3 regions of the Desulfovibrio fairfieldensis genome follow, and region 1 is predicted to be linked to each of the others. Evidence: predicted binding sites of a transcription regulator. Region 1 holds the regulator's gene; each other region holds the start of a gene.
The links. Region 1 encodes sigma-54, which starts transcription at its own class of promoters, with help from an activator protein. Its sites were predicted from a motif close to CTGGCACGGNNNNTGCTT; they were not measured.
Positions count from the first base shown of each region.

Region 1 (4,009 bases):
CGCTGTCATTGAATTTGCCCGCCATGTGGCCGGTCTGGACGACGCCAATTCCGAGGAGTTCAATCCCCTGTCCGACCACAAGGTTATTTACCTGATGACCGAATGGTTCGACTTCCGCACCAAAAATGTGGAAAAACGCGACGCCAGCAGTGATAAGGGGGGCACCATGCGTCTGGGTTCCTATCCCTGCAAGGTATTGCCCGGCACCAAGGCCCACGAAGCCTACAAAAAGGATATGGTGGACGAACGGCATCGCCATCGCTATGAGTTCAACAATGCCTTTAAGGAAATTCTGGGCCAGAAGGGCATGGCCTTCAGCGGCACGGCGCCGGACGACTCTCTGGTGGAAATTATGGAGCTGCCCGACCATCCTTGGTTCCTGGGCTGTCAGTTCCATCCCGAGTTCAAATCCCGCCCCATGGAAGCCCATCCTTTGTTCCGCGAATTCATCAAGGCGGCCAAAAAGCAATCCAAAGCCTGAGCGCCGTTTTGTCGCTTGGCTTGTGATGTCTGAAAGGGGAGGCCTGAGGCCTCCCCTTTGCCGTAACTGAGACTTGGTTCCCTGCGGTTTCCGTAGGGGCGCGCCGCCCGGCGCAAGCCTTGCGGCCTTTCCCTTTTTGTTCGCAGCTTCCGTCTATTGCATAATTTTTCAGCATATGGCACAATTTTTGTAAATGAGAACTCCGTTCAGACATTGTAGCTTATCAGCCTAAAAGAGCAGACATGGCACTGGAACTTCGTCAGCAATTGAAATTGGCTCAGCAACTGGTCATGACGCCGCAGTTACAGCAGGCCATCAAGCTGCTTCAGCTCTCGCGCGTGGAACTGCTGGAAACCGTGCAGCAGGAGATGCTGGACAATCCTTTTCTTGAGGAGCTCTCGGGTGATGAGTCTTCTTCGGATCAGGCCGCCCAGACAGAGCGCCGGGAGGCCGTTGAAGAAGAGGTCTACGACAAGGAACTCGCCAAGGATGCCTCGTGGGAGGACTATCTCGGCGAGTTCGCCAGCACTCCGCGCCAAGTACAGCCGCGTGACTTTGAAGCGGCTGAAGAAATTTCTCCTCTGGAAGCCCGTTATGCCGCCAAGCCCACATTGGAAGGGCATCTGCTCTGGCAGCTGCGCCTTTCCATGCTGACCGAGGCGCAAAAGGAAATCGGCGAGGTCATCATCGGCAATCTGGCTTCCTCCGGCTATTTGCAGGCCACCTTGGAAGAAATCGCGGAGATGACCACATCCACGCCCGACGAGGTGCGGGCGGTACTGGAAAGAGTGCAGCTTTTTGATCCCATAGGGGTGGCCGCGCGCGACGCGCGCGAGTGTCTGCTGATCCAGCTGAAAAGTCTGAACTATGACCGGGATCCCATTCTTCTCGATCTGGTCCAGTCTCACCTGGAAGATCTGGAGGCCAAGCGCTACAAGCCTCTGCTGCGCAAGTTCAAGCTGGATATGGAGGAACTCAAGGAATATCTGAACATCATCCAGAGCCTTGATCCACTGCCCGGCGCCAGTTTCGGCGGCGGCGAACCCACCTATGTGAGCCCGGACGTCTTTGTGTACAAGATGGGCGATGAATTCGTCATTCTGCTCAATGAAGACGGTTTGCCGCAGTTGCAGCTTTCCTCGCTCTGCCAGATGAATATGGGATCTTCCTCGGATAAGGAAAAGGAATACTGTACGGAAAAAATGCGCTCGGCCTCCTGGCTGATCAAGAGCCTGTATCAACGCCAGCGTACGCTGTACAAGGTGGTGGAGAGCATTGTGCGCCACCAGCAGCCGTTTTTTGAAAGCGGCGTCACCAAACTGGCTCCGCTGATTCTAAAAGACATTGCCGACGATATCAGCATGCACGAATCAACCGTAAGCCGGATCACTACCAACAAATACGTGGCGACGCCCCACGGGATTTTTGAGCTGAAGTTCTTCTTTAACAGCGGCCTTGAGCTGGACGACGGCAGCCAGGTCGGCTCGGAAAGCGTTAAGGCGCTGATCAAGAAGTTCATAGCCGATGAAGACTCCAAGGCCCCCTTGAGTGACGAACGCATCGGAGAAATGCTCAAGGAGCGCCTGAAAGTGAATATTGCCCGGCGTACGGTGGCCAAGTACCGCACGGCGCTGGACATTCCCTCGTCGTCACGGCGTAAGGAGCACTTCTGATCTCACAGCGGTGCTTTGCAATCCCAAGGAGGAACGCATGAATATCTCTTTCGCCTTCAAGAATTTTGAGGCCTCCGATCATTTGAAGAAGTATGCCCGCCGCCGCATGGAAAAGTTGGGGCGGTTTTATGGCAAGTCCGCGGGTCTGGAAGTAAGCGTCGTGCTGACGGTGGATAAATTCCGCCATCGTTGCGAAGTGACCGTTTCCGGCGAGGGCCTGCATATCAACGCCACCGAGCAGACCTCCGATATGTACGCGGCTATCGACCTTGTGACCGACAAGGTGGAAGCCCAGATCAAGCGTCAGGTGTCCCGCGTCAAGGAACAGCGCCGTAAGGCCCGCAATGCCGATGTGGACGTCTTTACCTACAATCTGGAAGCCCAGCCCGAGGAAAGTCAGACCGTGGTGGGCACGGACCGCTTCGCGCCAAAGCCGCTGCACCTGGATGAGGCGCTGATGCAACTGGATTCCATCGGCAGCGAATTTCTGGTCTTTCTCAATGCCGAAAGCAATCGCGTCAATGTGGTTTACCGACGGCGCACTACAGGCTACGCCCTGATTGATCCCGTGTTGTAGCCGTTCCGCCATACTTTTTCCGCCGGGCCTGTCTTCGCACGAAGATCGGCCCGGTGGTTCCCAGTGAAGTATACGTATGAGCACGTCACAGCAGCCCCCCTGCCGCAGTCCGTCCGATCCGGATTCATCTGCTGACACGCCCAAAGTCGCCCATGATCGCCCTGTGCAGGTCTGTATTGTCACCGGTCTTTCCGGCGCGGGCAAAAGTACGGCCGTGCAGGTTTTTGAAGATCTGCGCTATTTCGCCGTGGACGGTCTGCCCGCAAGTCTGGCCCCGGAAATGGCCGCTATGATGGAACGCCCTTCCATGAGTCATTTCATGGGCATTGCCTTGGGCATGGATATGCGTCAGAGCAATTTCCCGGATGAAATCAACGACGCATTGAGCGTTATGGCCGCCAAGGGTATCCGTCCGCTTTTGCTGTTTCTGGAGGCTGACGCGCAGGAGCTCATGCGCCGCTACGCCACCACCCGCCGCCCGCATCCGCTGGAGCGGGAGGGCATGGGCCTTGAAGCCGCCCTGGCCGCCGAACGCAACCGCCTGCGCCCTTTGCGGGAAATGGCCGACTTGGTTATCGACACTTCGCGTTTTTCCATCCATGACCTGCGGCGTTCCATTCAAAAGCGTTGGAGCGGCAACAAGGACAAATTGCGGGCTATCCGCGTCAATGTGATTTCCTTTGGCTTCAAGTACGGCGTGCCCCGAGAAGCCGACACGGTTTTTGATCTGCGCTTTCTGCCCAACCCGTATTTTGTGGAAGAGCTGCGTCCCCTTTGCGGCAAGGACAAGGCCGTGGCCGATTATGTTTTCGCCTCGCCCAGCGCGGTGGAATTCCGCAAGAAACTGCTGGACCTGCTTTTTTTCATGTTGCCCCTGATGGAGGCCGAAGGCCGCTACCGGATTACCATCGCCGTGGGCTGCACCGGCGGGCGGCACCGCTCGGTGGCCATGGCCGAAGAATTGTCACAGGCGCTTCGCCAGGCGGACTACCCGACCTCTCTGGAGCACCGGCACCTTGAACTTGGCTGAAAAAGCTGGCAGATTGTGAACCGTGAGGAATGCCATGACGGATGAAAGCAAGACGACACAAGTCGGGATCATTGTGGTCTCCCATGCGGACTACGGTTCTGCCATGCTGCGTACGGCCGAATTTATTTTGGGACCGCTGAGCGATTGCAGTTCCATCAGCGTTGACGTGGCGCATGAAGTTTCTGAAACAGTGCGCCGTTTGGACGACGCGGCCCAACGCCTGGATAAGGGCGCGGGCGTTATTATTC
Region 1 covers NZ_CP014229.1:1,419,256-1,423,264, forward strand. Annotated here, with positions in the region: gene AXF13_RS06005 (CTP synthase) at 1-481, shown strand, start outside; gene rpoN (RNA polymerase factor sigma-54) at 724-2,154, shown strand; gene hpf (ribosome hibernation-promoting factor, HPF/YfiA family) at 2,192-2,731, shown strand; gene rapZ (RNase adapter RapZ) at 2,808-3,761, shown strand; gene AXF13_RS06025 (PTS sugar transporter subunit IIA) at 3,796-4,009, shown strand, end outside.

Region 2 (4,009 bases), 810 kb from region 1:
ACGGGGAAGGTCTTGCCCGCGACCTTGGGATGCTTGGCGCTGATGTTCTTCTCCACGTCCGTGAACTGCACGGGCAGTTCCTTGATGCTCTTGGAATCCGGGTCATAGAGCAGCAGAGCGGACTTATCCAGTTCGATCATCAGGCGGCCGCCCACAGTGGGGGCCGGGCCCATGTCGCGGGCTTCGGCGGGCAGCTTGAAGGTATGCACATCGCCGCTGTAATGGGGCGCGGACTGATCGTGAGTCACGTCCACCACGATGGTCAGGGTTTTCGCGGCCGGGTCGAAGGCCACACAACGGCCCTGTTCCACGCCGCCGTCAAAGTCGCAGGCCGCGAGAGCAAAGGAGAGGGCCAGGACCAGCGTAAGCAGCAAACTACGTATTTTCATGGCTTGTCTCCTTCTAGTTGCCGGCGGCTTGTTGCTTCTTGGCCGCCAGTTCCGCCTTGGCGCCCTGGACCATCCGGATGGTGATGTAAATGGAGATGGCGCTCACGAAGCCCAGTACTTCCACAGTAGCCAAGGGTCCGAGGATCCAGCCGTACACGGGGAACTGGGCCTGGAGCAGCTTGAGCACGACGGACATCAGGCAGCCGAGCACGGCCAGGCCGAACACGATGCGGATGCCGTAGCCCTTGACGTACTTGGTGGCGACAGTGCCGATCTGGGCGCCGATGGCCGCGCCGCAGAGCATGATGATGGCGGCCAGCAGTTCGACACGGCCCTTATACGCATAGGACGCCGTGCCGTACAGGCCGGAGATGGCCACTTCGAAAAGGTCCGTGCCCACGGCCAGATGGGTCGGGCAGCCGATCAGATACACCAGAGCGGGCATGCGGATCAGACCGCCGCCGATGCCCAGGATACCGGCCAGCCAGCCGGTGAACAGGCTGACGATGATAGGCAGCCACGCCGAGCAGGTGATGTTGGCATGCTTGAAGTGCACGACAGGAGGAACCTTGAAGGCCTGGAGCTTGGTGGCCCAGTCCAGACCCACGGCGCTCTTGTCCAGTTCCTGCTTGTGAGCCTTGGCTTCGCGCTCCTTCTTGCGGCGCAGGGCCACGTCATGGAAGACCAGCCAGGCCAGCAGAACAAGCAGCACCACGTACAGCCAGCGGACGACCTTGTCCACCGAGCCGATACGTTCAAGCCACATGACCATCTGGGCGCCGATTTCAACGCCCACGACGGTACCGACCAGCATGGTCAGGCCCAGCGCGTAGTCCACGTTGCCGAACTTGCCGTGCCGCATGGTGGAAATCAGAGATTTACCGGCCATCTGCGCCACGTCGGTGCCGATGGCGAAGGCCATGGGGAAGCCGAGAATATTCAGACCGGGGGTCACCATCCAGGCGCCGCCCAGACCGAAGAAGCCGCCGATGACGCCGACGCCCAAACCAAGAATGACCAGACCGGGCCAGAAAATACTCACGCCGGAAATGGGCATCAAAATATACAGCCAATCCATATCTGCCTCCTTTCCGGGCTACTTTTCAGCCAGTTCGCGGTGTTTGAGGTCGATGCCGATGCGCGACATGACGACGTCGGCGAGAAGGCCGAGGATACAACCGAGAATCGGAATGATGATCATGGTCAGAATAGCGAAGAAGAAGTGGCTTTCATTATACATCTCCGCCCACCAGTACAGAAGGCCGTCCAGTTTGCGGGTGTCGGCCACGATGACCACGTCGGCCTTTTTCTTGGCCGCCAGAGCCAATGATGGCATAAGTACGGGCAGCATCAGCGCGCAGCCCATAATCCAGGTCCAAAGCCTGCGCATTTTCTTCATGACATCCTCCACATTGTTTGGTTCCCATCAGGCGGCACGGCCGCCGCATCAAACTACCTGTCAGCGCAATTGTGAAAATATTAGCAATGCCCGTGCCATTGCGTGATTTATGGTGATTTTTTTCGCGCTATACGGGCAAAATCCGTTGAGGACCTTGTCAAAAGAGCTGTTTTTTTCTATGCTCCGTCCAGAGATTGCGCTTTTTTGCGCAAATAGGGAGGAGTATGCGCGTTTTTGGCTCCGTCACCGGTGGAAGCTCCGTGGAAACCGCCCTTTTTTTTGCGAATCGCAGCCTCGCCGGCCGCATGCTGATGCTGGGGCTGCCCTTGCTGGCCCTGGTCCTGGCGCTTATCTTTTTCGCCACCGGGCGCAGCATCGAAAACATCGTCAATCGTGCAATAACGCGCAACGCGCGACTTCAGGCCCAGGCAATGAGCCTTGCGCTGGAGCAGACCCTGGTGGAAACGCGCAACCAGTTGCTGATCCTGGCCGCCGGCTCCATGGACCGGCAGGAGATGGTGCGCCGCCTCAAATTCCGCTCCCGGGCCGACGGCCTGCGCTATCGCGAAGTGGCCTTCATGGGCCTGACGCCGGAAAACCGCTATCTTCTCCTCAATTACGGCGGCGAAATCATTGCCGTGCCCCCCCACGTGGCTCTGGACGCCCCGGCGGGCCCCTTCCACAACATCAGTCCCGGCCAGAAATCCGGCAACGTCAACGTGGGCCAGCCGCTGGAAGTAACCTATTCCATGGTGCCCATCGACAAGTCGCTGCAAAGCCTGGCGTTTTATGTGCTGCGTTTTTCCACGCCCATTTACGACGCGGCGGGCAATTTTCAGGGCATTCTGATTCTTTCGCTGGATCTCAAGGCCCTGCGCGACACCATGTCGCTGTTTTCCTCGCCCGACGCACCCATCAACGGCGGCGAGGAAACCCGTGTGCGCAGCCTCTTTTTCGACCGGGACGGCTGGATGCTCTTCCAGTCCGAAAGCCTGGACGCGGATTCCGGCGAAAGCCTCTTGAGCTCCGACGCGGTACGGGCCGGTTTTCGCGGAGATTTCGGCCGCCCCGGCTTCAGCCCGGCCTTCCGGCCCGGCCCCGAGCATATCAACTACTGGACCATGGTAGCCGAGGTGCAGGCCGGCCGGTCCGGCCAGCTTTCCCTCTCGGGCACCGGACCGGTCTGGAATACCGGCCAGAATCGAGTGGAGGGCGTAAGCTACGCGCCGGTGACCTTCATGTCCGGACCGGAAGGGCCGCGTGTGGTGGTCGGCGGCCTCGGCATGCTGGACAGCAGCTTTACCTCCACGCGCACGGGCATGCAGTTGTTGAGCATTTATTCCCTGTGTTTTCTGGGCGGCACGCTGCTGTTGGGCCTGAGCCTCTGGTGGCTGGCCCACAGCACCGGCAAGAGCCTGAACAGGCTTTCCGGCGAGCTGCGCAACCGCAACGAGCACGACAGCGCCGACGCGCTCAATCTTCCCCCCATGCCGCTGGAACTGGAAAGAATCAAACGGAATGTGAACATTCTGCTCGCCAGGCTGCGCCGGGCCAAGGCCGACCAGATCTCCCAGGCGGCGGAACAGAACGCCCAACAGCAGAGGGAACCGGTGGAGGACCTACCCGATCCGGCGGATTTGCCGGTCCGCGGTCTGGTGGGCACCTCCCTGCCCATGCAGACCCTCTACGGCCAGATCCAGAAGGCCTCCCAGGTTCTGGCCGACGTGCTGATCGTGGGCGAGACGGGCACCGGCAAGGAACTGGTTTCCGAATCCATCCACCGCTTGAGCGACCGCGCCGACGGGCCTTTCATCACCATCAACTGCGGCGCGCTGGACGAGGCCCTGCTCATGGACACCCTGTTCGGGCACGTCAAGGGCGCGTTCACCGAAGCCAAGCAGGCGCGCAAGGGGGCTTTTCTGGCCGCCGAGGGCGGCACCCTGATGCTGGACGAGGTGGGCAACGCCGCGCCCAAAGTGCAGCAGGCCCTGCTCCGCGCCCTCTCCACCCGGCGCATCCGCCCCCTGGGCGCGGACCACGACGTGCCCTTCGACACCCGGATCATCGCCGCCACCAACGCCGAACTGCGCGGGGACGGGCAGGACGGCTCCTTCCGCGACGACCTTTACTACCGCCTGGCCGTCATCACCATCCAGACCCCGCCTCTGCGCCGGCGCAAGGAGGACATCCCGGCCCTGATGGTCCACTTCATGGCTGAAGC
Region 2 covers NZ_CP014229.1:604,531-608,539, reverse strand. Annotated here, with positions in the region: gene AXF13_RS02615 (DUF4881 domain-containing protein) at 1-389, opposite strand, end outside; gene AXF13_RS02610 (sulfite exporter TauE/SafE family protein) at 403-1,467, opposite strand; gene AXF13_RS02605 (DVU0150 family protein) at 1,486-1,788, opposite strand; gene AXF13_RS02600 (sigma 54-interacting transcriptional regulator) at 2,013-4,009, shown strand, end outside.
Region 2: AXF13_RS02605 (DVU0150 family protein) is a predicted target of sigma-54. The motif match lies at 1,870-1,887, and genes of this name have one in related genera.

Region 3 (4,009 bases), 1.5 Mb from region 1:
TGAGGGCGATCCGGCGGCCACCAGTCCCGGCGAAACCATTTTCTGCTATCCGTCCATGCACGCCATGTTCCACCACCGCATCGCCCATGAGTTGTATACACTCAAGGTACCGGTGATCCCGCGCATCATTTCCGAGATGGCCCATTCGCGCACGGGCATTGACATCCACCCCGGCGCGACCATCGGCGAGGATTTCTTCATCGACCACGGCACCGGCGTGGTTATCGGCGAAACCTGTATTCTGGGGCGCAACTGCCGCCTGTACCAGGGCGTGACCCTGGGGGCTCTGTCCTTTCCCAAAAATCCCGACGGCACGCTGACCAAGGGCATTCCCCGGCATCCGGTGCTGGAGGACAACGTCACGGTCTATGCCGGGGCCACCATCCTGGGTCGGGTCACCATCGGCGCCGGCGCGGTCATCGGCGGCAATGTCTGGATCACCAGCGACGTGCCCGCCGGAGCCAGGATCTCCCAAGAGAAGCCGTATGCGTAAGAAAACGATTGCCCGCCGCCTGCTCGCCCTGGGACTTTGCCTGATGTTTCTGGCCCTGGCCGCCTGCGCCGGACAGAATATCGAGGTGCGTCCCAAAGGAGAGGCGGTTGTGGGCGTCGGCGTGGGCAGCCGTTAGAGCATTTCAACCTTGAAATGCTCTGAAGCCGAACACGGCGTGGATTCCGGCAAAGCGACCGAAGGCAGGCCGAAGGGTTGTCCCCGTTGGCGACAACGGAGCCATACGGGGACCGACAGCAGCGATAATCGCATTTTTTGTCGGAATGAACCCACTGAAACCTATAGCGTTTCAGTGGTGAACTGCTCTGGAACATTTCAGACTTGATCCGCGCCGGGAGCTGTTTTCAGAGCATCCTTTTTCCTTGCCCGCGTCGTTTCACGGCAACAGTTTCCGGCAGCGGGTAATTTGGAAACAGTGCGTCTTCCGGGCCTGTCCTGTTGTTGTGCGGGCGCGGCCCGGAAATGAAAAGGGCGGGGAATCCCCGCCCTTTTCTGTTCTGGCACGTCGCGGCACGCCGCGCACAGGATCTTATCTCCAGCAGCCGCCGCGGCCGCCGTGCCCGTAACCGTGGCCCGAACCGTAACCGCCGTGGTGCATGCCGGGGCCGTAGCCGTTGCCCATGCCGTAACGATGCCCCAGCCCGTAACCGTGGCCCATGCCGTAGCCACCCATGGGCAGGCCTTCCTTGTCGAGCTGGGCCCGGAGGTCGGCGCGGTCGGAGCGCATCTTGCCTTCAAGTTCGCCGATTTCCCGGGACAGGCTTTCAATCTTGCCCTTGTCGGGCGATACGCTGCTCATCTGGGCATCCAGTTCGGCGCGTTTGGTGATCAGGGACTGCCGGACGGCGTCCATTTTTTCATAGTGATTGCTGAAAATCTGCTGCGCCTTGGTCTCCTGTTCCTGCGACAGCGGGGCATCATAGCCCGGTCCGCCGTTGCTGTAGCCGCGGGCCTGGCTGAGACCGGCAAAGCCCAGAACCAGCATCGCCGCGAGGGCCAGAGACGTCATGCGCAGAGTGTTAGCCTTTTTCATTGTGTCCTCCCGAAGGGGTTGTGTGCGGAACCATTGCGGTATGCACGGATGTTAGATGTATAAGGTGTCGCCTTTGCGTTTCAGGCGAGCTGTCCTGCATATAGCAAGGCGCGTGCCATTATGAATAACTATTTTAAATAATTAATGTAATCAAAAATAACCTGAAAGAGCATTGCGCCGCGCGGGGGAAGAACGTAACCTTTTTACCCGTTGCGGGTAAAAAGGTTACACGAAAGGAATCGTATGCAGGATCACTACTCTCCACTCTCCCATCTGGAAAAGCGGCGGCACTGGCGTTTTTTCTGGCGGCTCTTCGCGGGGCTCGCCCTGGCGGGCATCTGCGCCGCGGCCTTCATGGTCACGCGGGGGGCGGAACAGGAAGAGCGGCAAATGCTGGCAAACATGCAGGGCCGGGCCGATGTGCTGATCTGGGCTCTGGAGGGCAGCGCCCGCTCCTTCGGGCATATGCGGCAAAATCCCATGCTGGGCCTGGTGGAGGAGGTGGCGAAACAGCCGGGCGTCGCGTACATCGCCCTGGTGGCCGCGGACGGGCGGGTTTTGATCCACAGCCGCCCGGATCAGGTGGGAACGATTCTGTACAGTCCGGAGGAACTGCAAAAACTGCATGTGGGCGACAACTCCCAAAGCCGTTTTGATCCGAACGATCCGGGCGTGTTTGAAACCTACAAGATTTTTACCCCTTCCCGCCCGCGCGGCGGCGCGGGCATGCCGGGCCATATGGGCATGGGCCGCATGATGCGGGGCGGCCACCACGCCCGGATGCCGTCCGGCGAACTGGAGGACAAGTATATCTTTGTGGGCCTGGATGCTTCGCATTTCGCGGCCAACCTGCACGAATACGTGTTTCATCTCAGCGCCATAGCCGGTCTTGTCACCCTGGCGGGCCTGGTGGGCATCGTGCTGCTGTTCTACATCCAGAATTACCGGTTTTCCAAAAGGATGCTGGAAGATACGCAGGCCCTGGCCGCGCAGGTCATCAACAGCCTTCCGGCCGGGCTGGTGGTGACGGACCCGCACGGGATCATTTCCCTGAGCAACCGGCACGGGCGGGACATGCTGGGCCTTTCCGGGCAGGAAAAGACGCCGCCTTCCCTGCATGACGCGCCGGTGCTGGACTGGCAGGCCCTGATGGACGAGCTGGACGCGGGCAAGGTTATTCCGGAGCGCGACGCGGACCTTTTCCGCTCCAAGGCCAATCCGCTTCCGGTCAGCCTCAGCGCCGCGAAAATCATCGGCAGCGAGGGCGCGTTTCTGGGCTATCTCTTTATCTTGCGCGATCTGGGCGAGATCCGCAGGCTTCAGAAACAGCTCCGGCAGAGCGAACGGCTCTCCGCGCTGGGCAACCTGGCCGCGGGCGTGGCCCATGAAATCCGCAATCCGCTCAGCTCCATCAAGGGCTACGCCACCTATCTGACCGAAAAGCTGAAAAACGACAAAATGGCCTATGCCACGGGAAATATTCTGATTCAGGAAACCGAGCGCCTGAACCGCGTCATGTCGGATCTGCTGAGCGTGGCGAAGCCGCTTGATCTGCGTTTGCAGTCCGTGCGCATTGAAAACGTTCTGGAACAGGCCGTGCGGGTGATTTCCTCGGACGCGGAAGAAAAGGGCGTGGCCGTGCATTTGCGCCTGCCCCGGCTCGGCGACGGGCCCCAGGGCGAGGTCCGGCTCGACCCCGACCGCCTGATTCAGGCCCTGCTCAACCTGCTGGTCAACGCCGTACAGGCCACGGAGCCGGGCGGCAGCATCGAGGTCGCGCTGGAAAGCGGCCAGGCGCAGGCCGCGGACGGCGCTTTCTGGAGCATCAGCATCAGCGACACGGGCTGCGGCATGTCGGCCCAGACCGTGGCCCAGCTTTTCACCCCGTACTTCACGACCAAGGCCTCGGGCACCGGACTGGGGCTCGTGCTCACCCAGCAGATCGTGGAGCGGCACGGGGGAGAGATCAAGGTGTTCAGCCAGCCCGGCAAGGGCTCGACGTTCACCATTCTGCTGCCCCAGGCTATGCGGGAAGGAGGTGAGGCATGAAAAAAACGTTGACGATTCTGGTGGCCGACGACGACGCCACGCACCGTGAAGTATTGCGGACCCTGCTTGAGGAATGGGGCTACGCGGTCCGGGAGGCCGTGGACGGCGAGCATGCGGTGGCGCTGTGCCGGGAGCAGCCCTTTGATCTGGTGCTCATGGACGTGCGCATGCCCAAAAAATCCGGCCTGGAGGCCCTGAAGGAGATCAAGGTCCACAATCCCGCCGTGCCGGTGCTGATCATGACCGCCTTCTCGGAAGTCGCGGCGGCGGTGGAAGCCATCAAGTCCGGCGCGTACGACTATCTGACCAAACCCCTGGACTTTGAAAAGCTCAAGGTCGTGTTGCGCAATGTTTTCGCCCATGTGGGGCTGATCCGGGAAAACGCCACCCTGTCCCGCAGCCTTGCCGCCACCGAG
Region 3 covers NZ_CP014229.1:3,653,867-3,657,875, forward strand. Annotated here, with positions in the region: gene epsC (serine O-acetyltransferase EpsC) at 1-493, shown strand, start outside; gene AXF13_RS17190 (hypothetical protein) at 486-629, shown strand; gene AXF13_RS15475 (periplasmic heavy metal sensor) at 1,041-1,544, opposite strand; gene AXF13_RS15480 (ATP-binding protein) at 1,788-3,593, shown strand; gene AXF13_RS15485 (sigma-54-dependent transcriptional regulator) at 3,590-4,009, shown strand, end outside.
Region 3: AXF13_RS15475 (periplasmic heavy metal sensor) is a predicted target of sigma-54. The motif match lies at 1,646-1,663, and genes of this name have one in related genera.